3 regions of the Pseudoalteromonas sp. KAN5 genome follow, and region 2 is predicted to be linked to each of the others. Evidence: predicted binding sites of a transcription regulator. Region 2 holds the regulator's gene; each other region holds the start of a gene.
What was found. Region 2 encodes MetJ, which represses methionine synthesis genes. Its sites were predicted from a motif close to TAGACGTCTAGACGTCTA; they were not measured.
Positions count from the first base shown of each region.

Region 1 (10,385 bases), 190 kb from region 2:
GGCATAGGCTTAGGTCGTCTTTTTAAAGCCACTCAATGCTCAATTAAGGGGTTTAAAGCGGCTTTTCAGGAAGAATCAGCTTTTCGCACAGAGCTCGCTTTAGGGCTAGTGTTACTCCCATTATCATTTTGGCTTGCGCAATCACTGCAACATTGGGTAATGCTGGTTGTTAGCTTTTTATTTTTATTAGTGGTTGAACTCCTCAACTCAGCCATTGAAGCATTAACAGACCGCGTTGGCGTTGAATACCATGTGCTTTCAGGACGTGCGAAAGATATTGCTTCAGCAGCGGTTAGTTTAGCGCTGTTGATATTGATGATAGTGTGGGGTGTAGCTGGGTATGAAAAAATACTTACATTGATAAGTTAGGCGTTAGGTAAAGCGCTACGGGCTTCGGGCGACGGGTTCAGAATACACGCTAGCATCTAGGTTTAATTGCGGGGATAAACTCGCGCCTACGTTATGTGGGGATAAACCCACGGCTACGCGTGTAGCAGCGAGTTTACCTCGCGACAATAACTTTTACCTTCGCGGTGGCAAGCAACTCGCATACAAGTAATATCAGCTGTGCTTCTGTAGGTCGCCATTTATGGCGACAAGTCTATTTCACCACCGAGGCGCAGCATTGAAAAGAGAAAGCCACGGGCTAAGGGTAACGAGCTTCGAATACACCCTTAGCAGCTAGTCACTTCCCTAAAACCTAGCCCCTATTTTACTCTAAATCACAGCGCCTCATAATTTCTTTGTGAATAAATTACTTAAAGCACATTAATTTAATTGCGGGGATAAACTCGCGCCTACGTTATGCAGGATAAACCCACGGCTACGCCATGTAGCAGCGAGTTTACCTCGCGACAAATAACCTAAAGTTTATAACAGTATAATCAGCAGGTATAAAAAAAAGCGCCGATTGGCGCTTTTTTTACATTCACACAAAGGCTGGAATTAAAGGCCAGCTGCTGCGCGAAGTGCGTCTGCTTTGTCTGTGCGTTCCCATGGGAATTCATCACGACCAAAGTGCCCGTAAGCAGCGGTTGGTTGATAAATTGGGCGCTCAAGATCAAGCATTTGAATTAGGCCGTAAGGGCGTAAGTCAAAGTGTTCACGAATAAGTTCGATTAAACGACCTTCTTCTAATTTACTTGTACCAAACGTTTCAACACTGATTGACGTAGGCTCCGCAACACCAATTGCGTAAGATACTTGTAGCTCACATTTATCAGCAAGACCAGCAGCAACCACGTTTTTCGCAACGTAACGCGCAGCGTATGCAGCTGAGCGGTCAACTTTTGATGGATCTTTACCAGAGAAAGCACCGCCACCGTGACGAGCCATACCGCCGTAGGTATCAACGATGATTTTACGACCAGTAAGACCACAGTCACCCATAGGGCCACCGATAACAAAACGACCCGTTGGGTTAATAAAGAACTTAGTTGCTTTAGAAATTAGCTCTGCAGGTAATACAGGCTTGATGATGGTTTCCATCACTGCTTCTACTAGATCATTTTGTGAGATTGAATCACAGTGTTGAGTAGAAAGAACAACTGCATCAATGCCGACTGGTTTGCCGTTTTCATATGCAAAAGTAACCTGTGATTTTGCATCTGGGCGTAACCACTCAAGCTCGCCGCTTTTACGTACTTGCGCTTGGCGTTGTACTAAACGGTGAGAGTAAGTGATAGGTGCAGGCATTAATACTTCAGTTTCGTTACACGCATAACCAAACATTAAACCTTGGTCACCAGCGCCTTGTTCTTCAGGGCTAGTACGGTCAACACCTTGGTTGATGTCTGGAGACTGCTTACCGATTGTATTTAAGATTGCACACGAATCAGCATCAAAACCCATGTCTGAATGTGTGTAACCAATTTCACGTACCGTTTTACGGGTGATTTCTTCAATATCAACCCAGGCGCTAGTAGTGATTTCACCACCAACCATAACCATACCGGTCTTCACGTAAGTTTCACACGCAACACGTGCATGAGAATCTTGCTCTAAGATGGCATCAAGTACCGCGTCAGAGATTTGATCCGCGATTTTATCCGGATGACCTTCAGAAACTGATTCAGAAGTAAATAAATGTTTTGCCATTGTCTTTCTGCTCACAAATATTGCGCTTCACAAACGTCGGTAAGAGCGCTAAAAAATTAAGGGGCGTATTTTATCGAAAACAACGATAGTTGCATAGTGTTTTTACGCCTAGACGTCTAAATAAAATTACTAATAACTTTTTGTTCTTAAAAAATTTTCATAATAGCTAATTTAATCAGGGTTTTTAATTGCACACAGCCCCTACAATAAGTAAGAATGGGTGTTCTTGAAAAACACACAACAACCAGCGCAAATACAGTTAAAGGTAGGAGAATTCATGCCGTCTCGCAAAGAACTTGCAAATGCTATTCGCGTCTTATCAATGGACGCAGTACAACAGGCCAAATCAGGCCACCCTGGAGCCCCTATGGGCATGGCGGATATCGCAGAAGTATTATGGCGCGACTATCTAAATCACAATCCAACCAATCCAGAGTGGGTAGACAGAGATCGATTTATACTCTCAAACGGCCACGGTTCAATGCTGATTTATTCTCTATTGCACTTAAGTGGTTATGATTTGCCAATTGAGGAAATTAAAAACTTCCGCCAAATGCATTCAAAAACTCCAGGTCACCCAGAGTATGGTTATGCACCAGGTATTGAGACCACTACGGGTCCACTTGGTCAAGGGATCACAAATGCGGTAGGTATGGCGATTGCTGAAAAAGCATTGGCAGCACAGTTTAACCGTGAAGGTCACGATATCGTTGATCACTTTACGTATGCTTTCTTAGGTGATGGTTGCCTTATGGAAGGTATTTCTCACGAAGCGTGTTCACTTGCAGGCACATTAGGCCTTGGTAAATTAGTGGCATTTTGGGATGACAACGGCATTTCAATTGATGGTGAAGTTGAAGGCTGGTTTAGCGACGATACCCCAGCGCGCTTTAAAGCCTACGGCTGGCATGTGGTAAGCGGCGTTGATGGCCATGATTCAGATGCAATTCGTGCAGCAATCGAAGAAGCACGTAGCATCACTGATAAACCAACTCTAATTTGTTGTAAAACAGTGATTGGTTATGGCTCTCCTAACAAATCAGGTAGCCATGATTGCCACGGCGCACCACTAGGTGAAGACGAAATCAAAGCTGCGCGCGAGTTCCTTGGTTGGACTGGTGAAGCATTTGACATCCCAGCTGATATCTACAGTCAGTGGGATGGCAAAGAAAAAGGTAAGCAACTAGAAGCTAACTGGGATGAAAAGTTTGCCGCTTATGCTGCCGCACATCCTGAATTAGCAGCCGAGTTTAAACGCCGCACCAGTGGTGAGTTACCAGCTGATTGGGCTGAAAAATCACAAGCGTATATTGAACAGCTTGATGCAAACCCTGCAAACCCAGCATCACGTAAAGCATCGCAAGATGCATTAAATGCATTTGGTCCTTTATTACCTGAATTTATGGGTGGCTCTGCGGATTTAGCAGGTTCTAACTTAACAATTTGGAAAGGTTCTAAAGGTCTTGAAGCAAACGATGCTAGCGGTAACTACATCTACTACGGTGTACGTGAGTTTGGTATGTCAGCTATTATGAATGGTATTGCACTGCATAAAGGCTTTATACCTTACGGTGCTACGTTCCTAATGTTTATGGAATACGCACGTAATGCAGTACGTATGGCGGCGTTGATGAAAGTGCCAAGCATTTTTGTTTATACGCACGATTCAATTGGTTTAGGTGAAGATGGTCCAACGCACCAACCAGTAGAGCAAATTGCTAGCATGCGTTTAACGCCTAACTTAGTTAACTGGCGCCCGTGCGACCAAGTTGAATCTGCTATTGCATGGCAACAAGCAATTGAACGCAAAGATGGCCCAACGTCACTTATCTTCACTCGTCAAGGCCTTGAGCAACAAACTCGCTCAGCGCAGCAATTAAGCGATGTGAAAAAAGGCGGTTATGTACTTAGCTGTGATGGTGAGCCAGAGCTTATCTTTATCGCGACAGGTTCTGAGGTGCAGTTAGCCCAAGATTCAGCGGCTGAACTTCGTAAGCAAGGTAAAAAAGTACGTGTTGTATCTATGCCATCAACTGATGTATTTGATGCACAAGACGCTGCCTACAAAGAAAGCGTACTACCAGCTGCAGTTTCACGCCGCGTAGCAGTAGAGGCAGGTATTGCTGATTACTGGTACAAATACGTTGGCCTAAACGGCGCAGTTGTGGGCATGACCACCTTTGGTGAATCAGCGCCAGCTAATGAGCTGTTTGAGCACTTTGGCTTCACGGTAGAGAATATCGTAAACAAAGCAAACGAATTGTTTTAACTTTAACGATTAAAATTTAAAAGCCCGCACTGTGTTAAACGCAGTGCGGGCTTTTTTGTATAGAGATGTTAGCTTTCAGCTTTCAGCCGTCAGCCGTCAGCCGTCAGCCGTCAGCCATAAGCTTTCAGCTGTCAGTTAAAGTGCTGAGGCGCTGTGCCAAGTAAAATCGTAGGAGGGCGCTTCAGCCCCGATCTTATTGGAGCCTCGTTCCTGATTTTATGGTGTTTAAGTAGGTTTATTTGATTTCGCTTTCGCTTTAAGCTGAACAAATGCTTAGTGATAGTAATACCTTAGCTAATTTGTTAAAAGTATATAAAGTAAAAATGAGCGTTAAATCAGCACAAATATACGCGATTAGTGCGCTGTAAAACTGTTAGCTAAACAAAAGGAACTGCATGAACGTTGTAGCAAAGGTTAAAAAATTTGTCTGGGATCTTGGCGCTCTTCTATTTTTTATATGGTTTGGATTTAAGGTCATAGGGTATGGAATGGATATTCTAGGAGTTGAAGGCCCATCATTGTGTTCATATACCGACCTAGCAGAGTTTGCTTCCCCAAGTGGTGAAAAAATTGCGAAGCTTGGTTATTCTGATTGTGGAGCAACAACTAACTGGCAAACAGGGGTAAGCATCGTTGATGTGAAATCAGGCAAAGAGTATAACGGATTCTTTGGACTGGACGGCAAGCCTGAAAATTTAAAAGTGCTATGGACGTCAGATATGGAATTAACTTTTAGTGACTTTCCAATAGGTAAGTTACTTTGGTTCAGCCAAGATTATATGTCGGGTGTGAAGGTAAAAATCGAGACTAGTATGGTTAACAAGCAAATTCAGCCGATGCCAAACAACGGCTCGGCTGATTAGAGCGTTAGTAGTGTTTATTTAACTCTTAAACACTTGACGCGCTAAAGCACGACCTACAATGTAAGCCCGAAGCCCGAAGCCCGAAGCCCGAAGCCCGAAGCCCGAAGCCCGAAGCCCATGAGTATTTTTCACATCACTACACTTGCATGATATGCCTGCTTAGGGCAATGTGGACGCAGTTAAATTATAAATATAAACAGGAGTGAGGATGTCTCAGTTTGATAATGTAAGTGTTGTTAAAACAGCAAACGTGTACTTTGATGGTAAAGTTTCAAGCCGTACGGTAATTTTTGCCGATGGCAGCACGAAAACATTAGGCTTTATGCAGCCGGGTGAATTTGAATTCGCCACTAGTAAAAAAGAATTAATGGAACTCAACGGCGGTCAGTGGCAAGTATTACTACCAGGCGAGACCGAGTGGAAAATCATGTCAGCGGGTGAGTCATTTAACGTTGATGCTAACGTGACTTTCCAAGTTAAAGTTGCTGACTTTGCTGATTATTGTTGTTCGTATACTTAATATACAAATTAAGTAACACGCTGAAAGCCCGCCATGCGCGGGCTTTTGCATATTTAATACATAAAGAATGATCTAATTACCTTTAATAACAAATAAATGTCATATTTATGCTTTTCTGCCTTGTGTTAATCTAAATAGCCCCCAATACTAGTTATGAGGTAACATAAAAAAGGATACCCTATGAAAATTAATCTTTCTGGTCACCATGTTGACGTTACTGACTCTATTAGAGAGCACATCAACGAAAAATTTTCAAAAATTGCGAGCCATTTTCCATCTCTGATCGCACTCGATATTATTCTTTCAAAAGAGCATCACAAGCTCCAAGCAGAAATTAGTACTATTTATGAAGGCGCGCGTTTATCAGTTAAAGGCGAGAACGAAGTTCTTTACCCAGCGATTGCAAACGCGGCTAAAAAACTCGATGCGGCATTAAAGCATCGTAAAGGCCAAATTAAAGCCAATTTACACCAAAAACCAGTGAGCACGACACCTGAAATTGCTCATGAAATTATTCAAGAAATGGATTTACGTTAAAAAATAAAAGGCGCTAGGTTCTAGGTAACTAGGATCTAGCAAACCGTTTCTTCTTCCACTAATTTTCTCACTTTCAATCCACACTAAAACGCTGTAACTTGCTTATTAATAAAAACAATGTAGTAAGCACACACATGCAATCAGTAGTATCAACTTGGCAAACCCGATTAAACGCATTAGGTCCCGGTATTTTAATGGCCACGGCGGCAATAGGTGGTTCACATTTAGTGGCATCAACCCAAGCTGGCGCCATTTTTGGTTGGCAACTATTTTGGCTCATCGTGGTGGTTAATGTACTTAAATACCCTTTTTTTCGTTTTGGTATTGAATACACATTAGCGACTAAAAAAAGTTTGGTAGAGGGGTATCAAAGTAAAGGCCCGTGGTTTTTTTATAGCTTTATTGGTTTGAATATTATCGCTGCGGTGGTTAATACTGCAGGTGTTCTATTATTAACAGCCAGCTTACTGCACTACGCGTTACCAGTTAGTATTTCGGTTACTTTATTATGTTGGCTAATTTTAGCGCTCTGCTTAGTTATTTTATTACTGGGGCATTTTAAAGCGCTGGATAACGTCGCCAAAGCGATTATGGGGCTATTAACGCTCGCTACGGTGATTGCCCTTGCTATTGCATTTAGTAACGGCCCTATGGCGCCTGTTGATTACGTTGGCCCATCGCCTTATGAACTTGCCATGCTTGGCTTTATGGTGGCGTTAATGGGCTGGATGCCAGCACCGATTGAAATATCAGCGCTTAGTTCGTTATGGCTAAAAGAAAAACAAAGTCAGCAAACGGTGACTAAAGTCCAAGGGTTGTTTGATTTTAATTTAGGTTATTGGCTCACGGCAGGGCTTGCCTTAGTGTTTTTTGCGCTTGGTGTTTTAGTGCAATATGGTCAAAGTACGCAAATAGAGCTTGGCGGCGTTGCGTTCGCTAAGCAACTGATAGACATGTATGCCCTGACTATAGGTGAGTGGGCACGGCCGTTAGTGTCAGTAATCGCATTTTTATGTATGTTTGGCACCACGCTTACTGTACTTGATGGTTATGCTCGTACATTGAATGAATCCCATAAATTGCTTGGGTTTAAGCAAAGTAAACACAGTTTAAATACGTGGCTTATTTTACAAGCATTTGCTGGAATGGCGGTGATCTTATTTTTTAAATCAGCACTGGGCCCAATGCTCACTTTTGCTATGACTTTAGCGTTTATAACGACACCTATTTTTGCATGGTTGAATTTTAGCTTAGTGCGTTCAGAGCCAAGTATTCAACATTCTAAAATTATACGCAGCTTGAGTTGGCTAGGATTAATTTATTTAGTTGGCTTTGCGTTGGTGTTTTTAGTTTGGCAGCTTGGGTAAATGCCATTTGCGCGGGTAGCAGCGAGTTTACCTCACGACACTGAAATGATTATCGCGGTGGCAGGCCACTCGCCTACAAGTAATATAACCCCTGTAGGTCGTCATTTATGGCGACAAGAGTATTTTACCACCGAGGGCAGGAGGCGCTATGCGCTACACAGAGAAGAGAAAGCCACGGGCTACGGGTAACGAGCTTCGAATACCCCCTTAGCAGCTAGTCACTTCCCCAGAACCTAGCTCCTATTTACCTCTAAAGCGCAGCGTCTGTTAACCTCTTTGTGAACAAATTACTTAAAGAACGTTAGTTTAATTGCGCGGGGTAAACCCGCGCCTACGTTATGTAGCAGCGAGTTTACCTCGCGACTGTTTTACTCTTTTTTCGGGCGAAAGCCCGAATTACAAAAACTTATTTCACAAAGAGAAGTAAATGAGGGTAAACGAAAAAAGCTGCAGGATACGGGTAACGAGCTGCGGGCTATAAATACACCTAAAACCAGTTCCTATTTTTCAATTGCTTACTTGAAAAAATCGTCGTCATTTTTAGCAAGCATGGCTTCAATATCTTCAATCATATCTTGGCTTAAATCTTCCGCGGAGGTAATTGGTGCGGAAATTTTGTTGTTTTCAAACGACCATTCGCCTAAATCAATTAATTGGCAGCGCTTTGAACAAAAAGGGCGATGTGGGCTTTTTTCTGACCACTCAACCTGAGCTTTACATGTTGGGCAGTTTACAACTGTTGGCATAACATTTTCTCATATATTTGTTTGCGATCCCTATAGCCTAAATCTTAGGGATCTACGTTCTTAAAAACTAGTAACGCGGTTTATTTCGGCCAGTGAAGTTAAACCATCTGCGGCTTTACGAAGCCCCGATAAACGCAAGTTATTAAAACCTGACTTTAACGATACCTCTGCAATTTCTAACGAGTTGCCACCACGCATAATGATCTGCGCTATTTCTGGAGTAATTTGCATTACCTCATAAATACCAACACGGCCTTTATAGCCTTCAGTACAGCTATCGCAACCTTTAGGGGCAAATAAAGTCAGTTCGCTTATTTGCTCAGGCGTGAAGCCTTGGCGCAGTAGCTCTTCACTTGGCAGTGTTTCAGGTGTTTTACATTTAGGGCATAAACGTCGTGCTAAACGCTGCGCGATGATCAAACTAATCGAACTGGCCACGTTATAAGCAGGCACCCCCATGTTAAGTAAACGGGTTAATGTTTCAGGTGCTGAGTTAGTATGCAGTGTTGATAGCACTAAGTGACCTGTTTGTGCCGCTTTAATAGATATTTCAGCAGTTTCAAGATCACGGATCTCACCGACCATTACCACATCAGGATCTTGACGTAAGAAGGCTTTTAGCGCGTTTGCAAAGGTCATCTCGGCGCGTGGGTTAATTTGTACTTGGTTGATCCCCTCGAGGTTTATTTCAACAGGATCTTCCGCAGTACTAATATTACGCTCTGGTTGGTTAAGAATATTCAATCCCGTGTAAAGTGAAACCGTTTTACCAGAGCCCGTAGGGCCGGTAACTAAGATCATGCCTTGTGGTTGTTGCAGCGCATCCATATAGAGCTTTTTCTGCTCAGGTTCATAGCCAAGTACGTCAATGCCTAGCATTGCACTGGATGAGTCAAGAATACGCATTACGATTTTCTCGCCCCATAAAGTAGGCAGGGTGCTTACCCGAAAATCAATGCTTTTACGTTCGGTAATTTTTAATTTAATACGCCCATCTTGCGGCTTACGTTTTTCGGCAATGTCTAAACGCGCCATAACTTTTATACGTGCTGACAAGCGGGTAGCAAGGCTGTTAGGGGGGCTGGCCATTTCATGCAAAATACCATCAATACGAAAACGTACGCGGTATTTATGCTCATAGGGTTCAAAGTGTAGATCGGAGGCGCCCTTTTTTATCGCATCCATTAAAATTTTATTAATGTAGACAATAATAGGTGCATCGTCTTTTTCATCTTCATTGCTGTTTTGCGGCTCGTGTGGGCTTTCAGTATCGAGATCACTAAACTCTTTAAATTCTTCATCGCTTAAGTGCAAGCTGCCTGAGGCATCAAGCAACAGCTCTATTTTTGCTTCGAGTTGACGATAATCGACCACGACAACTTCACAAGAGAGCCCAGTACTGAATTCAAAATTCTCAAAGGCACCATAATCTGTCGGATCAGAGGCTGCAATATAGAGCTTACGGCCTTTTTTTACCAAAGGCAGAATATGGTGTTCTTTGATCAGCTTTTCTTTAATTAACTCTTTAGGGATCAGCTCTACATCAAAATCACGTAAATCAAAATAAGGTACTCGGAATAAATCAATGCATTGCTCGGCAAGTTCATGGCCATCAATACCGCTGCACTTTGCTATTAGCTCTGCTGTTGAGGCATACTCACGTTGTTTTAGTTTGACTGTTTCTGCGTCAATACGACCAAGCGTAATAAACTTTCTAAGTAATGGTGAATTAATATTCATTGCGCACCTTGGTTAGATCCTTTCATAGCCAGCAATTTATCAGAAAAAAGAATGGTATAACATTAGTCTTGTCGATTTAAGGTAATTTGACAACAAAAAGCTGAAAAGTTTTTATTTATCTAGGTATTTAGTTTAATGGCGCGGGGTAAAACCGCGGCTATATCTGGCCAGTGAGTTTAGCTCGCGGCTGTTTACTTATTCTCGGCTAGTGCTAAATACTGTTTATGCAATTGTTGTATCACAATG
Region 1 is NZ_AP025589.1:2,545,744-2,556,128, reverse strand. It holds gene KAN5_RS11395 (diacylglycerol kinase) at 1-369, shown strand, start outside; gene metK (methionine adenosyltransferase) at 946-2,097, opposite strand; gene tkt (transketolase) at 2,375-4,366, shown strand; gene KAN5_RS11380 (hypothetical protein) at 4,762-5,229, shown strand; gene KAN5_RS11375 (pyrimidine/purine nucleoside phosphorylase) at 5,438-5,749, shown strand; gene raiA (ribosome-associated translation inhibitor RaiA) at 5,930-6,286, shown strand; gene KAN5_RS11365 (divalent metal cation transporter) at 6,421-7,653, shown strand; gene KAN5_RS11360 (hypothetical protein) at 7,654-7,842, shown strand; gene yacG (DNA gyrase inhibitor YacG) at 8,169-8,399, opposite strand; gene pilB (type IV-A pilus assembly ATPase PilB) at 8,460-10,139, opposite strand; gene coaE (dephospho-CoA kinase) at 10,331-10,385, opposite strand, start outside.
Region 1: metK (methionine adenosyltransferase) is a predicted target of MetJ. The motif match lies at 2,199-2,216, and genes of this name have one in related genera.

Region 2 (10,385 bases):
AGTTAAAAATCTTTTGCACAAAGGGAAGGGGATAACAAGCCGCGGGGGTCGGGCAACGAGCAGCGGGTATACACCTAGCACCATTGTAGGTCGTCATTTATGGCGAGAATCAATTAACCATTGGAATTGACGCGCTAAAGCACAACCTACGCCAATCTCAGGCTCTAGTTACTTAACTCCTTTGTGGATAATTCAATTAAAGATCTTTTGTGCAGGGTTCGAGCAACGAGTATACACCTAGCACCATTGTAGGTCGTCATTTATGGCGAGAATCAATTAACCATTGGAATTGACGCGCTAAAGCACGACCTACGCTAATCTCAGGGTCTAGTTGAATAATTCAATTAAAGATCTTTTGCACAAAGGGAAGAGAATGAGAAGTAAATGAGGGAAACGTAGCGCTTAGTATTGGCATGTTTAAATGATCGATAATCTAACACGAATGTTACTAAGCGATTGAATCAAAATAGCAACTCGGCTATGGTGAACCATCAACAATAAATTAAAAACGAGTTAATCTACAGGCTCGTTATTTATAGTACTAGGTAAATTTTGAGTCCTTATTTTGAAATTAATATAGAGCCCAGCGTGGATTACTTTTTGTGGGTGTTCCCCGTTTTATTTTTGTTTAGTATTTTGATCAGGTTTTCGGCTGTTTCTGACCTTGCAACGAGTTTAGTAAATATTTCTCGCAATTGGCTTTTAACAATTATCGGGTTCATTTTTATCATCGGATTGTTTGTAACATACTCAGAGTTGAAGCGAGACAGCGAGATTAAAAAGCAGATCGATGCGGGAGATTTTTCAGTTGTATCAGGCTGTATTCAAAACTATAGGTTAGACAAGGTTAAGAGGCAAAGAGCTACATTCGAAGTTGATGGGGTTGAGTTTTCATTTAATAGTTACACAAAAACACCTTTTTTCTATGAAAAAGAGTTACCTGGTAAAGTTGTAAAAAATGGTAGTTGTTTAGAAGTTAGCTACTTACCAATAAGCAAAGAAAACAAAATCATAAAAATCGTAAAGCTAACAAAGTAATTAAAAAAGGACAGAAAACAGTTGGTTCTTGCTCCTTTGGCACTTATTTTAGTTAACGGATACCTTTGATTATTTTGTCGTTAACTAATTGATATTAAATTACAAACTCGACTGTCAGCTTTGATTGAAGCTCATTAATATCAAACTTATTCAGACTATTTAGGGCTTATTAAAACCTAAAACCTAGTTACCTAGCGCCTTCTGATTATCTTCACTACACTCAACCACAATCACATAATCAACTTTAACGCCGAGCTGACTTAAAACTTACAGCTTACCGCTTACCGCTAATTTAAGGCACAAACTTTATCGGTACGCTGTCTTTATTAGCATTATGCTCTGCGAGGCGTTGTTGGTAGGTTTGCCATAGCTCATCATGTTGGGCTTGTAGGTGGGTGAAGTATGCCCAGCTGAATAAGCCGCTGTTGTGGCCATCATTAAAGTCTAAACGCAGTGCGTAGTGGCCGACGGGTTCAATGTGTTTAATATTTACTGATTGCTTATTAAGGACTAATTTCATCGGTTCGTTACCGTGGCCTTGTACTTCGGCGGACGGTGAATGAACACGTAAGAACTCACAGCTAAAGGTGCAATGGCTGTCATCGTCAAAATAAACATCAAGGGTTTTACTAACGGTATGATGATGTACCTTGATCACTTGCTTCATTGTTATACCTTTGTGATTAACCTAGAACCTAGAACCTAGAACCTAGAACCTAGGCCCTAGATCCTAGTTTTAAAATTAAAGAATAAAGCGGCTTAGGTCTTCATCTTCAACTAATGCGCCTAGGTGCTTCTCTACATAACTTGCATCAATTACGATATTGCTACCTGCTTGCTCTGAGGCGTCAAATGAAATCTCTTCCATTAGTTTTTCCATCACAGTATGCAGGCGGCGAGCACCGATGTTTTCGGTTTTCTCATTTACTTGCCATGCTGCTTTTGCAATGCGTTCAATGGCATCGTCGCTAAATTCAACACTGACTTGCTCTGTTTTAAGAAGCGCATGTTGTTGCTCAGTTAATGAAGCATGTGGCTCTGTAAGGATGCGTTTAAAGTCATCAGCCGTGAGCGCTTCAAGCTCTACACGAATAGGTAGGCGGCCTTGTAGTTCTGGGATCATGTCTGATGGTTTTGCCATTTGGAATGCACCAGAGGCAATAAACAACATATGGTCGGTTTTTACCATACCGTGTTTAGTGCTAACCGTTGATCCTTCGATTAATGGGAGTAAATCACGTTGTACGCCTTCACGGCTTACGTCTGGGCCTGATGATTCACCGCGCTTACAGATTTTGTCTATCTCATCGATAAACACAATGCCGTTTTGTTCAGCAGCGAAGATGGCTTGCTCTTTTAGCTCTTCAGGGTTTACTAATTTTGCAGCTTCTTCTTCAACTAATAGTTTGAAGGCTTCTTTGATTTTTACTTTGCGCTTACTGCGTTTGTCACCAGACATATTTTGGAACATGCTTTGCAGCTGGTTGGTCATTTCTTCCATACCCGGTGGTGCCATGATCTCAACATTTGGTTGTGCTTGGGCTAAATCAATGTCAATTTCTTTGTCATCTAGTTGCCCTTCACGTAGTTTCTTACGGAATACTTGGCGTGTAGATGAGCCGTCTTCGCGTTTGCTTTCGCCAAAAGAATCTTTGGCTGGTGGCAATAGGGCGTCTAAAATGCGTTCTTCTGCGGCTTCTTCAGCGCGATGTTTGAACTTCTTAGTCTGCTGTTCGCGAGTCATTTTAATTGACACGTCAACTAAGTCACGAATGATGGTTTCAACTTCTTTACCAACATAGCCTACTTCGGTGAACTTTGTTGCTTCTACTTTAATGAAAGGGGCGTTAGCAAGTTTTGCTAAGCGACGAGCAATTTCAGTTTTACCTACACCCGTTGGGCCGATCATCAATATGTTCTTTGGTGTTACTTCTGTGCGAAGATCTTCATTAAGTTGCATGCGGCGCCAGCGGTTACGAAGTGCAATAGCCACTGCTTTTTTAGCTTTTGCTTGACCAATAATATGTTGATCAAGTTCATGAACGATTTCTCTGGGAGTCATATCAGACATAGCAGTTCCTATTACAATTCTTCGATGGTTTGGAAGTTATTTGTGAAGACACAAATATTGCCTGCGATGGTGAGGCTTTTTTCAACGATGTCGCGGGCGCTTAGATCGGTATTTTCAAGTAGAGCTGTTGCCGCTGATTGCGCAAAATTACCACCACTACCGATGGCAATTAGGTCGTTTTCAGGTTGCACAACATCCCCGTTACCGGTGATGATCAAAGATGCGGTGGAATCGGCCACTGCGAGTAGGGCTTCTAACTTTCGTAAGGCGCGATCGCTGCGCCAATCTTTGGCCATTTCAACAGCGGCTTTGGTCAAGTTGCCTTGATGCATTTCAAGTTTGCTTTCAAAACGTTCGAATAGGGTGAAGGCATCAGCAGTGCCGCCAGCGAAACCGGCGATCACTTTGCCATTATAAAGGCGTCGAACTTTGCGGGCATTGCCCTTCATTACGGTGTTACCAAGCGAAACTTGGCCATCGCCACCAATAACGACTTTATCGCCGCGACGTACACTTACAATAGTGGTCATGTTATTCCTCATCATCGAGCCGCAGGGGCAGCTCGTTAAAAACGATTGATGATGAGTTAATATGGGTTAATGGGTTAAAATCAAGTCCAATTCCAAATTCCACAGCCAGTTATTTTGCTGCGCTTGAGTTTATTTTTATCACTTTCGGCTAAACGTTTGGTTTTGTAAGGGCCTAAGCGTACTTTATACCAAACCCCATTAGTGCCCGTTGTTTCTCTAATTTCGGCGATGAGTCCGGCAAATGCTATTTTTGCTTTGAGAGTTTCGGCTTGGGCATGGGTTCTGAACGAGCCGCACTGCATTACATAGGGGCCTTTTTGTTCAATTTCTCTTACTTCAACTTGAATTTCATGTTCTTTGATTTCTTTAATAAATTCTGGCGGACGCGGCTTTGCTAGTTGTTCTTTTACTGTTGCCGGTACTGGGTTTGCTTGTTGCTCAACTAATTTTGGATCGGCATTGGTTTTTACATACCATAAACCAAAGCTAAAACCCGCAACTAACAATACAACCACAAGCAGCAATAAAACCGGGAATGGTTTTTTTGGTGGCGGCTGTTTTTTACGGTTATTTGGTTTTTTATTTATAAAATCATGTTGTGCCATGGTTATGTGGACTTCTAACCTTAAATCATATCTATAGGATCTACATCTAAGCTCCATCGCACCTTTTGCGCTAATTTACTGGTACTTAAATAGTCGACCATTTGCGCGAGATATTGGTGTAATAGAGGGCGTTCGAGCGCTTGAATATGTAATTGAAAACGATATTTCCCTGCAATTCGCTCGAGTGGTGCAGGGATCGGCCCCAGCAATTGTATACCAGTTAGACTCTGAACTGGAACTAAATCCGTTAAAAAATCGACCACTTGCTTTATGTTGTGTCCTTCAGCGCGCACAATTGCCATATTAGTAATGGGAGGTAATTGTGCGTCATCACGCTCCTGTAATGCAAAGCGGGCAAAATCTTGGTAACCATTGTTGACTAAGTCTTGTAATAGCGGATGTTCAGGAAAATGCGTTTGTAATAAAACCTGCCCAGGTTCGCCACTGCGACCAGCACGTCCTGCAACTTGCGTAACCAGTTGTGCTAAATGCTCAGTGGCGCGAAAATCACAGGAATACAAGCCACCATCTACGTCGAGTATCAGTACAAGACTAACATCAGGAAAGTGATGGCCTTTAGCCAGCATTTGGGTGCCAACCAAAATACGTGCGCCACCTTGGTTTATGTCGTCTAAGGCTTTTTCTAAGCTGCCTTTACGGCGCGTTGAATCACGGTCGATCCGGCTAATTGGCGTGTCAGGAAATTCACTCGCTAAAAATTCTTCTATTTGCTCCGTGCCTTTTCCATTTGGAAATATTTGCGTACTGCCGCAGTCAGGGCACTGGTGTGGCACGCGTTCTTGCTCACCGCAATGGTGGCAAATCATTTGTCCAATCGCTTTATGGAACGTTGCACTGGTACTACAACGTGTACATTCACTAAGCCAGCCACATTCATGGCAGATCAAGGTTGGCGAAAAACCACGGCGATTTAAAAATACCATCACTTGTTTGCCGCGCTTTAAATGCTGGCGAATCATTGCCAGGCTTCCGTGTGCTATACCTGCTTGATCAGGTTGGCCTTTCATATCCAGTAATTGAAACTGGTTATCGGTACTGGTTTGTGCGCGTTGCGTTAAGCTTAATAACTGATATTTATTGTTCAGCGCTTTATGTAAGGTTTCAAGTGCTGGGGTTGCTGAGCCTAAAATGAGTGGGATCTTATGTTGAAAAGCGCGATAGGCCGCAAGGTCACGAGCATGATAACGCAGGGTATCTTGTTGTTTAAAAGAGCTGTCGTGCTCCTCATCCACGATGATCATACCGAGTTTTAAAAACGGCAAAAAAATACTCGAGCGGGTACCAATCACTATGGCACAGCTGGCTTTTTCACAAAAACGCCACGTTTGTAAGCGCTCGTTATCGGTCAGTGCTGAATGCCATAACATAATAGGAGTATCAGGAAAGCGACGACGAAAACGATTCACCGTTTGTGGTGTCAGACCAATTTCAGGCACCAGTACTAATGCTTGTTCACCACGTTTTAAAACATCTTCAAGGCATTGTAAATAAACTTCGGTTTTACCACTGCCGGTTACGCCTTCGAGTAAAAAGCTATTAAACCCTTTAGCTTGGTTAATTGTACTGCAGGCGACGGCTTGCTCTTTATTTAGTGTGGGCTTAATGCCCACTGCGGGTATTTGTTGTTGCCATTGATTATCGTGCTCAATAGTTTGGCTGATCAGTTCTTTAGCAAGTAAGCTGTCGATGGTTTTTTTATTAAATCCCAGTGCTTTTAGTTCTGTTAAAGACGATTTACCTGATTCGGCTAATTGTTTCAGTAAGCTTAATTGGCTTTTAGCTTTTAAAGACGGCAGCTTGGCGCCTTTATCGGTCAGTGTCACCATATTGATACTGCTTTTATCTGGGCATAACCCTTGGCGTAGGGCACTAGGTAAAGCAATATGAATGGTTTCGCCTAATGGGTAGCAGTAGTAACGGGCGGTGAAACGCAATAATTCGAGATGTTGTGGCGAAAGAATCGGTTCATCGTCAATGACTTCAAACATGTCTTTGAGTTTGTCTGCGGGCACGTCACTGTGGTTTTTTAAAGCCAATACCACCGCAACTTTACGTTGATTGCCAAACGGTACCATAACACGGGCGCCCACCTGAGGCGGTGTTAATAAACCGCTAAGCTGCGCTGGGATGCGATAATCAAAAGTGCGCTGCAACGGAACTTTTATAGCAACTTCAACAAAATTCATAACAACCCAAACAGTAACTAGCAAGGAAGTTAATGTACTAAAATTACAGCTAAAAACCTAGCAGCTAATCTTTGCTTTAAAGTTTTTGGTTGTTTTATTAGCAAAAACGCTATTTAAAGCTTGTAGCAAGCGGGGTTGTTGCATAGAATACGCGTCCTAAATAATTTGTTTTAACGACGTATGGTACCAGACTTCGGGTTTGGAGAGCGATGCGGCCTTAACTAGAGGTTTCTATGAAAGAAGGTATTCACCCTAAGTACGAAGTAATTTCAGCAACTTGTTCATGCGGAAATAAATTCGAAACTAGTTCAACACTGTGTAAAGACATTCACTTAGACGTATGTTCTGCGTGTCACCCGTTTTACACTGGTAAGCAAAAAGTTTTAGACACAGGTGGCCGTGTTGATCGCTTCAACAAGCGTTTCGGTTCACTTAGCAGCAAGTAATTATTGTTGTTTTGTCGGAAAAAGCACCTTAGGGTGCTTTTTTTTATGCCTGTGGTTTATAAAAACAGCAGTCACTTAGCCTTTAAGCTTTGCTCATTTAGGGCGCCTCCTCAGATTCATTATGTTGTGACTATTTCCCACTTTTATATCCAGTATAGCGAGCAAATAACAGACAAATAGTGATTAATTCTTTATATTGAATCTACTGGTAAAACGTAACTTTGGATGTTTTTGCCGATAAAATTAAAGTTTATGCGGCTAAATGTTGCTAACTTCTAAGTTTTTAGCGCTATAGCTGTTATTGCTGATTTTTGCTTTCAATACTCACTTAATAAGCATTTTTAGCTAGGTATTTTGATGCTTTATAATTATTTTTTAGGCAAAAAAAACAGGTATTTTGCAAAATTTGCCGACAAAACGCATAAAATTAACGGATATAGCATATAACAGGATAGACCTGATATTGCTTGAATTAAATTATAATATAGGTATCGTTCCTTAATAGGTGTCGTTCCCTATAAGAACTGCTTACTCTCACTTTCAACTTAATTTACTTGCAGGATAAAATCGCGTTATGTCAGATTTTCGTGAACAAGCTTTACATTACCATTCGCACCCCGTTCCAGGAAAGATCAGTATCGAGCTTACTAAGCCGGCTGAAACAGTCCAAGATCTCGCTTTAGCATATAGCCCTGGTGTTGCTGAACCTGTACGTGAAATCGCTGCTGATCCTGCTAATGCCTATAAATACACGGGTAAAGGCAATATGGTTGCGGTTATCACTAACGGTACTGCCATCTTAGGTTTAGGTAACTTAGGGCCATTGGCGTCGAAACCCGTTATGGAAGGGAAAGCGTTATTATTTAAACGTTTTGCTGGCCTTGATTCGATTGATATTGAAGTAAAGCACAACACCACAGAAGACTTTATCAATACCGTTGCTAATATTGCCGATACGTTTGGTGGTATCAACTTAGAAGATATCAAAGCGCCTGAGTGTTTTGAAATCGAAAAAGCATTAATTGAACGTTGTAGCATCCCAGTATTTCATGATGATCAACACGGTACCGCGATTGTGACCGCAGCAGGTATGATTAATGCGTTAGAAGTGCAAGGTAAAGATATTGAAGATGCGATTATCGTGTGTTTAGGTGCAGGGGCCGCAGCAGTTGCCTGCATGGAGCTATTGATTAAGTGTGGTGCATTGCGCGAACATATTTATATGCTCGATCGTAAAGGGGTTATTCATACTCGTCGTGATGACTTAAACGAATATAAGCAGCTATTTGCTAACAATACTGATAAACGTACCTTGCAAGATGTGATTGCAGATGCTGACGTGTTTGTTGGGGTGTCTGGGCCAAATCTATTAGCGCCAGAAGATCTTAAATTGATGGCTGATAAACCTGTGGTATTTGCTTGCTCAAACCCAGATCCAGAAATATCACCTGAGCTTGCTCACAGCGCTCGCAATGATTTAATTATGGCGACGGGTCGCTCTGATTACCCAAATCAAGTAAACAACGTATTGTGTTTCCCATTTATTTTTCGTGGTGCACTAGATGTACGCGCTAGCAAAATAAATGATGAAATGAAAATTGCGGCGGTTGATGCTATTCGTAGCATTGCTAAAGAGCCAGTCCCTGTAGAAGTATTAAAAGCCGCAGGTGTTGATAAGCTTGAGTTTGGCCCTGAGTACATCATTCCAAAACCAATGGATCCGCGTTTATTACCGCGTATCGCTAAAGCGGTCGCGCAGGCGGCTATTGATTCTGGTGTCGCACGTATTGATATGCCTGAAAATTATATGGCTTAGGTCGGAACATACAATAAAAAACCTCAGTACCGTTAAGTCGCTGAGGTTTTTTTGTATTTAATTCCTGAAGTATATTATTTTTAATCTTCGTTGAGTACAGGCACTTCTAAGCCCATTTCAAGCATGATTTTCTTCACTTCTTCAGGTACTTTCTCTGGATTATCTTTACGTAAGTCTTCATCGTTTGGCAATGGTTGGCCAGTAAACGCATGTAAAAACGCTTCACAAAGTAGTTCGCTATTGGTTGCGTGACGAAGGTTATTAATTTGACGGCGAGTACGCTCATCAGTTAAAACTTTTAATACATTAAGCGGGATCGAAACGGTGATCTTTTTAACTTGTTCTGATTTTTTCCCGTGTTCTGCGTATGGGTGAATATACTCACCATTCCATTTAGCCATAGGATGTGTCGTTGCCTCAGGTTGTTAATTGTTTGCGCGGCCTTTTGCGCACAAAGATGCCGAAATTCTATCGTTTTAAATAAGATAGTCAAATACTAGTTATTTAGCCATCTAGCAACATAAATGTTTTTACTGCCGTACTTGCACCTAAAACAGCATAAATGCTTTGACTTCTTAGATCCGATCCTCTAACCTTTTGGACGTCTAAACATCCATTTAATTGTAGGTGACGTTATGAGTCAAAAGAATAAAGCGACCATTGCAGTGCGTAATGGCATTGATGCAGATAAACATCACGGTGCTGTTGTGCCTCCCATTCATTTATCGACCACCTACTCATTTGCCGATTTTGATACCAAGCGTCAATATGATTACGGCCGCAGCGGTAATCCAAATCGTGACATTTTAGCTGAAACCCTAGCAAAACTTGAAGGCGGTGCAAAGGGTATAATCACTGCAACAGGTATGGCTGCAGTGCATTTGGCCACACAACTACTGAGTAGCGATGATACCCTAGTGATCCCACATGATTGTTATGGTGGCAGTTATCGCTTATTTACTTCACTTGAAAAGCGTGGCTTATTAAAGTTAGTAGTTTTAGATTTAACTAAATCTGAAAACCATCAAAAAATTCTTGAGATAAAACCAAAGCTTATTTGGATTGAAACGCCAAGCAATCCAATTTTACGCTTAACAGATATTAAAGCGATCACCACAATTGCGAAGCAGTGTGGCGCATTAGTTGGCGCAGACAACACCTTTTTATCACCAGCATTACAAAACCCAATTGAGTTTGGTGTTGATATTGTGGTGCATTCGACGACTAAATATATCAATGGTCACTCTGATGTTGTAGGCGGTGCTGTGATTGCAGCAACCCAAGAGCTTGGCGATGAGCTTGCTTGGTGGGCAAATAATATTGGTATTACAGGGGCGCCGTTTGATAGCTACTTAACTTTACGTGGCCTGCGCACTTTAAATGTTCGTTTGCGCCAGCACCAAGAGAATGCCTTTATTATTGCCGAGTATTTAGAAAACTCACCTTACGTGAGCCAAGTCTATTACCCAGGTCTTGAGTCTCACCCGCAACATGAGTTGGCAAAACAGCAACAACGTGGCTTTGGTGGTATGGTAAGCTTTGATATTAAAGGTGATATTAATGATGCAGCGGCATTTCTAACTAGCCTAGAAGAGTTCAGTTTGGCGGAATCGCTCGGTGGCGTAGAGAGTTTAATTTGTCATCCTGCAACCATGACCCATGCAGGAATGGA
Region 2 is NZ_AP025589.1:2,735,314-2,745,698, reverse strand. It holds gene KAN5_RS12185 (hypothetical protein) at 553-1,038, shown strand; gene KAN5_RS12180 (gamma-butyrobetaine hydroxylase-like domain-containing protein) at 1,331-1,705, opposite strand; gene hslU (HslU--HslV peptidase ATPase subunit) at 1,781-3,109, opposite strand; gene hslV (ATP-dependent protease subunit HslV) at 3,121-3,639, opposite strand; gene KAN5_RS12165 (SPOR domain-containing protein) at 3,720-4,244, opposite strand; gene priA (primosomal protein N') at 4,265-6,451, opposite strand; gene rpmE (50S ribosomal protein L31) at 6,685-6,897, shown strand; gene KAN5_RS12150 (malic enzyme-like NAD(P)-binding protein) at 7,472-8,713, shown strand; gene metJ (met regulon transcriptional regulator MetJ) at 8,794-9,114, opposite strand; gene metB (cystathionine gamma-synthase) at 9,349-10,385, shown strand, end outside.

Region 3 (10,385 bases), 1.5 Mb from region 2:
TGCCAGCCATTGTTCCGCACGGCTTTGAGCCAAGGGACTTTAAAGCCTGCATCCGTCACAATGACGGGCCGACAATCACTCGGCAAGATCAGTTTGAGCATCTTTAAGAACCGCTTTTGAACTTTTGGGCAATGATATTGAAAGCTGAATGCGCTTTCCTGGTATAAGGTCAAAGAACGACCTTCACTGGCAATGCTGGCACGCAGAATACAGTATTTGGTATGTGTATCAGCATGACTCCAATCAACCAAAATGACGGGATGCTTTTCAGTGACCACAAAACGGCTTAAGCGAACATACACTGATGTTGATTCACGCAAAAGCTCGTGGTTACTGAGTAGTCGATCAATACGCTTGATATCATGTTTTTCAGTTGTTTTTGAATCCAAATTGCGACCGATAGAAGTCAAGGTGCATTGCTGGCAGTGTAAAAGAGATTTAACGGCAGCAACGAGAGTATTAAATCTAGCTTTATGAATAGAATTAGGGGTGACAGCGCGGAGCATATTGTGCAAAATAGTTGAAGCATTCATGGTGTTTAGTTCGGTTGTTTTTGGCGATTCATAAGATCACAAAACACCATGAATGTTCCCTCATTCCCCACATTTTTAATATTATTAGTTCATTGATATATAAAGGCTAATTCTGGGGATACTTTAGCTCAGCACCTCTGACTACATTTAAAAATGCCACATCAGGGTTTTCAATCTTATAAACTAGCTGTACGTCATGGGGTAGCTTATAGGTGGGTAAATTTGCCGCAAAAATACGTGGGCCTTGATTAACGAGTATCATAGCGTGCTCGACTTCGTAAGCTGGGTTGATAGGGGGAAGTTCTTGTTCTTCAGCAATTACAAAACAGCTTACAGATACTAACAATAAGGTAAGTAGTCGTCGCATATAAATTTTAATCTCAATTGTTGATTCATTTTTGCATTCAAGTACTAAGTGTAGTCAACAATAGCGCTTTAGCCGTTTATAGTTAACTTAAAAACGCGCGGCTTGCTCAACTACGATGGCGTGGCGTTTGGCAAGGCGCAAGTGATCTTTGTCATAACCTCCGCCAATCACGGTTGCCACAGCTGTATTGCTTTCATGGCAGCGTTTAAGAACCAGATGATCACGTTTTTCAATGCCTTGCCAGCTAATATCAAGTTTGCCTAGGCCATCTTGTTGCCAAATATCGACCCCCGCGTCATAAAGTACTAGATCAGGGTTGAGCTCATTGAGTAGAAAGCTCAGTGTGTCATCAACAATCCCCAAATATTCATCGTCTTGCATATTATTGGCTAAACCAATGTCGAGATCGCTAGCTGATTTACGAAATGGAAAATTCTTTTCACAATGAATCGAGCATGTATAGGCATACGGTTGGTGGGCAAGCATTGCCGCAGTACCATCACCTTGGTGTACGTCTAAGTCAAAAATTAATACATTGGTGACTTCGCCTGATTGAATAAGGGTTTGCGCTGTAAAAGCTAGGTCGTTGACCATGCAATACCCTGAGCCAAAGTCGGTATGGGCATGGTGAGTGCCGCCAGCTAAATGACAGGCAATACCATGTTTAAGTGCAAGGCGTGCGGTTTGCAGCGTACCTTGTGGCGCGGTAAAGGTGCGTGCCATTAATTGTTTTGACCAAGGCAGGCCAATACGTCGCATGGCTTTGTCGTCTAACTGGTTATGCCATAAGTCTTGAATGTAATTATCACAATGTACTAATTCAAGGGGATCTGGGCTGCCAAGTTGGGGGGTAATAAGGTTGTCATTTACTAAACCAAGGGCTTTCACTTGCTGGAATAAATTAGCAAACTTACTCATTACAAACCGATGCTTAGGATCAAAGTTAAACGAATAGTTGGGATGGTAAACCAGTGGTAGGTGTGGATTCAGTGCCATAATGACATTATTTTGTAAATTTGTGTCTAGGGTAACCTACTGAACAACTGCAATCCAGTGGCTTACAAGCTTAGTGGATCAAACTTTCAAGTTCACGATGGAGTAATTCATCATCTGCAAGGTTTAACTCAATTAAGCGTTTTAAGTGAGTGATACTATCAAGATCAATATGAGTGCATTTTAAACCAACATGTTGCTGCTTGATATGGCAAATAGTGACTGTCATCGCGATGATAATATCACTTTGCGGGAGTTTAAAAGCCAAAATGGCAGTACTATTTTTTGCAAAATCAAACTCATCATCACGGCTAACTAATGCACCATTTAATGAGATATCAAGCAATTGGCAAGGATAACTATGGGTATTATTGGTCAAATGCGCAGGGGTTGAAAATAAAATGCGCGTGTAATGTCGACGGTTTTCCATAGTGACTCCTTTTAGTTGCAGTAGCTTAAGTATAGCGTTTTTTTACTCGCTTGTAGCAGCTTCAGCAACGAAAATTATAGGGGGTAAATGACTGTGAATACGTATTTCATAGTCACTATTTTTAGTCTGACGATACTTAACTAGAAATGACTAAGCGTATATTTCTTTCAAAAATAAAAAGCCCCACATAAATGCAGGGCTTGAAAGGTGGATACAGTCTAGCAGCTAGAGCTTAACCAATCTTTTTGTATTTGATACGCTTTGGTTGAGCAGCTTCAGCACCTAAGGTCTTTTTAAGCCACTCTTCGTATTCAGTGTAGTTACCATCAAAGAAGTTAATTTGCCCTTCGTCACGGTAATCAAGAATATGGGTGGCGATACGGTCTAAGAACCAACGGTCATGCGATATACACATTACGCAGCCTGGGAATTCTAAAATCGCGTTCTCAAGTGCACGTAATGTTTCAACGTCCAAGTCATTGGTTGGCTCATCCAGTAGGATAACGTTACCACCAGCTTTGAGTAGTTTAGCCAAGTGTAAGCGGTTGCGCTCACCACCTGATAGGTCTTTAACAAACTTTTGCTGATCGTTACCTTTGAAGTTAAAACGACTTACATAAGCACGGCTTTGGAATTCAAAGTTACCAATTTTCAGTACATCTTGCCCGTTAGAAATTTCTTGGAAAACAGTATTGCTTTCATCCATGTTGCCACGGAACTGATCAACTGTTGCCAGTTCAACCGTTTCACCTAAGCAAACTTCACCACTATCGGCTTGTTCTTCACCACTGAGCATTTTAAACAAGGTTGATTTACCCGCACCGTTGGCACCGATGATGCCAACTATTGCGCCTTTAGGCATAGTAAAGCTGAGATCATCAATAAGTACACGATCACCAAAGCTCTTTTTCAAGTTTTTCACTTCGATAACTTGATCACCTAAACGTGGTCCAGGTGGAATAAATAACTCGTTAGTTTCATTACGCTTTTGGTAGTCAGACTGCTGTAGTTCACTAAATTGTGCCATACGTGCTTTTGACTTCGCTTGACGACCTTTCGGGTTTGAACGAACCCACTCAAGCTCTTGCGCAATTGATTTTTGACGGGCTTTTTCAGATTTTTGCTCTTGTTGTAAGCGGGCATCTTTTTGTTCTAGCCACGACGAGTAGTTACCTTCCCATGGAATACCTTCACCACGGTCAAGCTCTAAAATCCAGCCAGCTACGTTATCTAGGAAGTAGCGGTCATGGGTTACCGCCACAACAGTGCCTTCGTAATCGTGTAAGAAGCGCTCTAACCATGCAACAGACTCTGCATCTAAGTGGTTGGTTGGCTCATCAAGAATAAGCATATCTGGTTTTTCAAGTAGTAAGCGACAGATCGCAACACGGCGACGTTCACCACCTGATAAGTGTTCAACCTTTGCATCCCAAGGTGGTAGGCGAAGTGCATCAGCAGCACGCTCTAGAACATTATCAATGTTATGGCCATCATGGGCTTGGATGATTGCTTCAAGTTCACCTTGTTCTTTGGCCAACGCATCAAAGTCAGCATCTTCCATCGCGTATTCGTTATACACTTCATCAAGGCGATTCAACGCGTTTTTAACTTCGCTTACAGCTTCTTCAACCGTTTCACGTACTGTTTTGCTTTCATCTAAAACTGGTTCTTGTGGTAAGTAACCAATTTTAGTACCTGGTTGCGGGCGAGCCTCACCTTCAAACTCTTGATCAACACCGGCCATAATGCGTAGTAAACTTGATTTACCCGAACCGTTTAAGCCAAGTACACCAATTTTAGCGCCAGGGAAAAAATGCAAAGAGATATCTTTTAAGATAGTGCGCTTAGGTGGCACAACCTTAGATACTCGACTCATCGAGAAAATAAACTTATCAGGTAAAACCATGGAAGGAGCCTTCAAATAATAATAAAAATTTCAATGTTGTATTGTAGTGGCTCACAGGTGAAACAGTCAACGAATGGCGTAGATAGATTATTTTTTACAGCTCTAGTAGCTTAGTTAAATAGCGTAATAAATAGTTAGAAAATTATGCGTTAATGGGGATGCGATGTTTCGGCATTAATGGGGGGGGCTATATATGTAAGTTTTTGTAAGCATTTGTTTTTTATTGTTGGCAGGCTTTTTATTATACAAAAATTGAAGTAATGTTCATTTACTAATAAATTAAAGGATTAAAAATGCTTAAAGTAATCGTCAGTTCTATGTTTTTTTTAGCCGTTTGTTCCACAAGTGTATTTTCTAAAGCTGAGACAAAATACTATACAGGGATTGCAATTAGTAGCCAGACCTTAAAGCTAGATAATGAGTTTAAGCTCTATGATAACGGTGAGTTTAAATCTACAGTGTTTACACCATATGTAGGGTATCAATTTAACCAGTACGTAGCGTTAGAAGCAAGATTCGGGTTTGGTAGTGGTAATGATAATGAAGTTATTGCATCGCAACCTATTAAAATCACTGATGAATATGAGTTAGAAAATCAACAAGGATTATTACTTAAACTGCAGTATCCATTATCGGAAGGTTTTTCTTTGTACGCCACGGCCGGTTACTTTGATAGTAAGTTTAAAGTTCGCTCAACTTATACACAAATAAACAGTGACTTTTCTCAATCTAGCAATGGTAGTTTTAGTGAAAAAGGTGCGTCGTTTGGTGTTGGTGCCGCTTACTCTATTAATCAAAACTGGCAATTGTCTAGTGAGTTTCAATACTTCGATCAAGGCAGCGAGAAAAGTGAAGCGCTGAGTGTAGCCATTAGCTATTACTTTTAATCGAATAGTATTGCTAATTCGTTAGCAATACACCCACGCCCATTAGCGCAAGTAAACCGCCTATCAGCATCTTACTAGTAACTGGCTCGCGTTTTATAAAACCGATACTCATTACAATCAATGGTGCAGTTGCGAAAATCGTTTGTGCAATGGCAGGATCGGTGTATTTAACTGCCCCAAGCTGTAGCCACAAGCCAAGAAAAGTACCAAGAAAAACCGCGGCAAAGAACCATTGCTTGCCGCTAACCCCTTTCAAAGTGAGTGCCTGTTTAAATTCACTGTTTTTAAACACTGTGACGACTAAACCCACAGTTATGGTTCCTGCTGCTAATCTAATTAATGCCGCCCATAAGCTGCTCATTTGTTCGTTATTGAGAGCGCCTTTTGACATTACCATACCGAGCGCTTGGCAAATAGCAGCCGCGAGGGCACATAAAATACCTTTGCGATAATGTTGTTGATCAACCCTAGGAAGCGATTTTTCTGGCTTGATTGCTATTACTACACCGATTGTTGTCAATGCTATGCCTCCCCAAGCAAGGAGAGATAAATAATGGTTTAACAGCACAATATTAAAAATCCCCACTAGTGCTGGAGCTAGGGATTCAATAACTAAAGTACGGACTGGGCCAATATTACGCAGGGCTGCAAAGTAGGCGCTATCACCAATAGCAATCCCAATCACACCACCGGCAACTAGCCACAGCCAGCTGGTCATATATTGTGGTATTGCAGAGTCTTGAGTAATGGCAATTGCTGCTAACATCATGGCACTGGCTAACACACCTTTACTAATATTGAGCTGCATAGACGTTAAGTGATGACTAAAACCTTTATATAGCATGGTCGAAAGTGCCCAAGCTATCGCTGCTAATATTGCAAAAAGTTCTCCTAAACCAAGCCAATCAATCACGTTTATCACCTTAAAGTAAAATCAACAGGCGCATTATGGCGAGCTGTTTTGAGAATGCAAAAAAATAGTTAAGATAAACTCATTTAGACATCTAAACATCTAGAGGTTGAAATTTCTAGCTATCAGTTCATAATTAGCCATTGGTTAATTATGCCTTGGAGATGAGTATGCCTATTACCGTTAAAGATGAATTGCCCGCGATTGCGAGGTTACGTCAAGAAAACGTATTCGTAATGCCAAAAAGCCGCGCGAAAACGCAAGAAATTCGCCCTATGCGCTTGGCGATTTTAAATTTAATGCCTAATAAGGTTGAAACCGAGGTACAGTTCATTCGTTTACTTGCCAATTCCCCTTTACAAGTGAATGTAGAACTACTGCGTTTAGACACTCATCGTAGTAAAAATACTTCAGAGCAGCATTTAGATACGTTTTACCGTTATTTCTCTGAAGTTAAAGACAACAATTATGATGCGCTGTTGATCACTGGTGCGCCACTGGCACATTTAGAGTACGATGAAGTGGCTTACTGGGATGAACTCAAAGTCATTCTAGATTGGGCAGAGCAACATGTTACCTCAACGCTGTTTTCGTGTTGGGCGGCCCATGCGGGTTTATTCCATCATCATAATTTAAAGCGCGAGCTAAAAGAAAATAAACTCTGTGGCGTGTTTACCCACAAGTGTTACTTTGAACATGGCGCATTAACCCGTGGTTTTGACGATACCTTTGTGGTGCCGCACTCGCGCTATGGTCATATTGATATTGAAAAAATTAACGCCTGTGATGACTTAGTTGTTCTGGCAGGTTCAGAGCAAGTGGGTGCTTACTTAATAAAAAATAAATCAGGCAGCCAAGTGTACATTACCGGTCACCCTGAATATGATGCCGATACCTTAAAAGGGGAATATCAGCGGGATTTAGAAAAAGGCCCCGATGCTCCCATGCCAGAAAATTACTTTCCAGATAACAACCCAGATAACGAACCGTCGAAAACCTGGCAAAGCCATGCCTTTTTGCTTTTTTCGAACTGGTTAAATTATTATGTGTACCAAACGACACCTTATGATATTAATTTAGTTAGCCAAGCCGTAAGGACTAACAACTATGCCGAGTAATACAGTGAATAAACATGCAGAACTAGCCGAGGCGCTGAAACAGCGAATTTTAATCCTCGACGGCGCCATGGGCACCATGATCCAAGAACATAAATTAGAAGAACAAGATTATCGTGGTGAGCGCTTTAAAGATTGGCATGTCCTGATCAAAGGCAACAATGATTTATTAAGCCTGACTCAGCCAAAAATTATTGCCGATATTCACCGTGGCTTTTTAAATGCTGGCGCTGACATTATCGAAACAAACACCTTTAACTCGACCACCATTTCGATGGAAGACTACGATATGGCAAGCATCAGTCGAGAAATAAATGTAGAGTCTGCCAAACTAGCACGCAGTATTTGTGATGAGTTTACTGCAAAAAATCCCGCAAAGCCGCGTTATGTTGCAGGTGTGCTGGGGCCAACTTCAAAAACCTGTTCAATCTCGCCTGATGTTAACGACCCAGGCTACCGTAATATTACTTTTGACAAACTTGTCACCGCCTATGTTGAGTCAACCCTTGCGCTTATGGAAGGTGGTGTTGATTTGATTTTGATAGAAACAATTTTTGATACCTTGAATGCTAAAGCAGCATCGTTTGCAGTTGAAGAAGCGTTTGAGCAAGCGGGGCGCAAGTTGCCAGTTATGATCTCAGGCACTATCACTGACGCCTCAGGACGTACCTTGTCAGGGCAAACTACTGAAGCATTTTATAATTCGATTCGCCATATTAAGCCAATTTCGATCGGTTTAAATTGTGCACTTGGGCCAGATTTACTGCGTCAATATGTTGAAGAATTATCACGTGTTTGCGAAACCTTTGTATCTGTTCACCCTAATGCCGGTTTACCGAATGAGTTTGGTGAGTATGATTTAGAAGCGCCGGAAATGGCTGCTGAGATCATTGATTGGGGCAAATCAGGCTTTATTAATATTGTGGGTGGGTGCTGTGGTACGACACCTGCGCATATTAAAGCGTTTGCTAAAGGTCTTGAAGGGGTCAAACCTCGTCCACTGCCTGAGCTGGAAGTGCGTATGCGCTTATCGGGTCTTGAAGCGTGTAACTTAAATTAAGGTAGCCGAGATGACACAACAAATAGCAGTATTTACCAACGTCGGCGAACGTACCAATGTGACCGGCTCAGCCATGTTCAAACGCTTGATCATGGAAGAAGACTATGAAACCGCCCTCAATGTTGCCCGCGAACAAGTAGAAAATGGCGCACAGGTGATTGATATCAACATGGATGAAGCCATGTTGGATTCAAAAGCTGCCATGGTGAAGTTTTTGAATTTGATTGCCTCAGAGCCAGATATCTCTAAAGTACCGATCATGGTCGACTCCTCTAAGTGGGAAGTGATTGAAGCGGGCTTAAAGTGTATTCAGGGTAAGGCGATTGTTAACTCAATCTCGCTTAAAGAAGGTGAAGAACCGTTTATTCGCCAAGCTAAAATTATTAAACGCTTTGGCGCAGCAGCTGTGGTTATGGCGTTTGATACCGATGGCCAAGCTGAAACTGCAGACCGTAAATATGAAATTTGCGAGCGTAGTTACCGTATTTTAGTTGATGAAATTGGCTTTCCACCAGAAGATATTATTTTTGACCCAAATATATTTGCGGTTGCCACGGGTATCGAAGAACACGACAACTACGCTGTTGAATTTATTGAAGGCACACGCCGCATTAAGCAAAACCTACCACACTGTAAAGTGTCGGGCGGTGTATCAAACGTCTCGTTTTCATTTCGTGGTAATAACCCAGTACGAGAAGCGATCCACTCGGTCTTTTTATACCATGCAATAAAAGCGGGCATGGATATGGGGATTGTAAACGCAGGGCAACTTGCGGTTTATGATGATATCCCAGCAGAGCTACGTAAAGCGGTTGAAGATGTTATTTTAAATACCGATCCCGGTGCGGGGGAGCGTTTAGTTGAGCTGGCACCTAAATATTCTGGTATGGCGCAAGCAGAACGCGTTGAAGATTTAGAGTGGCGCACATGGCCAGTTGAAAAACGCTTAGAGCATGCACTTGTAAAGGGTATAACAGAATACATTGATATTGACACCGAAGAATGTCGTGCGGCGGCTGATAAACCTATTCACGTGATTGAAGGTCCATTGATGGACGGCATGAATGTGGTGGGTGATTTATTTGGCGCAGGTAAAATGTTTTTACCACAAGTGGTTAAATCAGCCCGTGTAATGAAGCGTGCAGTGGCCTACTTAGACCCATTTATTGAAGCTGAAAAAGAAGAAGGGGCCACTAACGGTAAAGTGGTCATGGCCACCGTTAAGGGTGACGTACACGACATTGGTAAAAACATTGTTGGCGTTGTTTTACAGTGTAACAATTACGAAGTCATCGACTTAGGCGTTATGGTACCGGCAGAGAAAATTTTGCAAACTGCCATCGATGAAAAAGCCGATATCATTGGTCTATCTGGGCTTATTACGCCATCACTTGATGAAATGGTGCACGTTGCCAAAGAAATGAAGCGCCGTGATTTTGAGCTACCGTTATTAATTGGCGGTGCGACTACCTCAAAAGCGCATACGGCTGTTAAAATTGAACCGCAATACGATAAAGGCGTGGTGTATGTTAATAACGCCAGCCGTGCAGTAGGTGTGGTATCAAACTTATTATCAAAAGAGTTAAAGCCAGCCTTTTTAGAAAAAACACAAGCTGAATATGTAAAAGTACGTGAGCAGCAAGCACGTAAAAAGCCACGTTCAAAGCCTGTAACCATTCAGCGTGCTCGAGATAACGCCGCTCAACTTGATTGGGATAACTACACACCACCGGTGCCGAAAAAGCTCGGTGTGACTGAGTTTAAAGATGTTTCGATTGCTACTTTACGCAAATACATCGACTGGACGCCGTATTTCATGACCTGGTCAATCGCGGGTAAATACCCACGCATTTTAACGGATGAAGTGGTTGGCGAGCAGGCACAAAGTTTGTTTAAAGATGCGAATGAGATGCTCGATGAGCTTGAAAAATCAGGTAGTTTACAGCCATTGGGTGTGATTGGTTTATTCCCAGCCAACCGCGTAGGTGATGATATTGAAATATACACAGACGAAAGCCGCTCTGAATTATTAACCACGTCATGCCATTTACGTCAGCAAACCGAAAAAAGTGATTTTGCGAATTACTGTTTAGCCGATTACATCGCCCCGAAAGGCACGCCTGATTATTTTGGCGCGTTTGCTGTAACTGGTGGTCTTGAAGAAGATGACTTAGCTGATGCATT
Region 3 is NZ_AP025589.1:288,403-298,787, forward strand. It holds gene KAN5_RS01255 (IS4 family transposase) at 1-533, opposite strand, end outside; gene KAN5_RS01260 (hypothetical protein) at 640-900, opposite strand; gene KAN5_RS01265 (histone deacetylase) at 988-1,896, opposite strand; gene KAN5_RS01270 (PilZ domain-containing protein) at 1,967-2,323, opposite strand; gene ettA (energy-dependent translational throttle protein EttA) at 2,556-4,229, opposite strand; gene KAN5_RS01280 (porin family protein) at 4,523-5,116, shown strand; gene KAN5_RS01285 (DMT family transporter) at 5,130-6,029, opposite strand; gene metA (homoserine O-succinyltransferase) at 6,197-7,144, shown strand; gene KAN5_RS01295 (homocysteine S-methyltransferase family protein) at 7,134-8,201, shown strand; gene metH (methionine synthase) at 8,212-10,385, shown strand, end outside.
Region 3: metA (homoserine O-succinyltransferase) is a predicted target of MetJ. The motif match lies at 6,114-6,131, and genes of this name have one in related genera.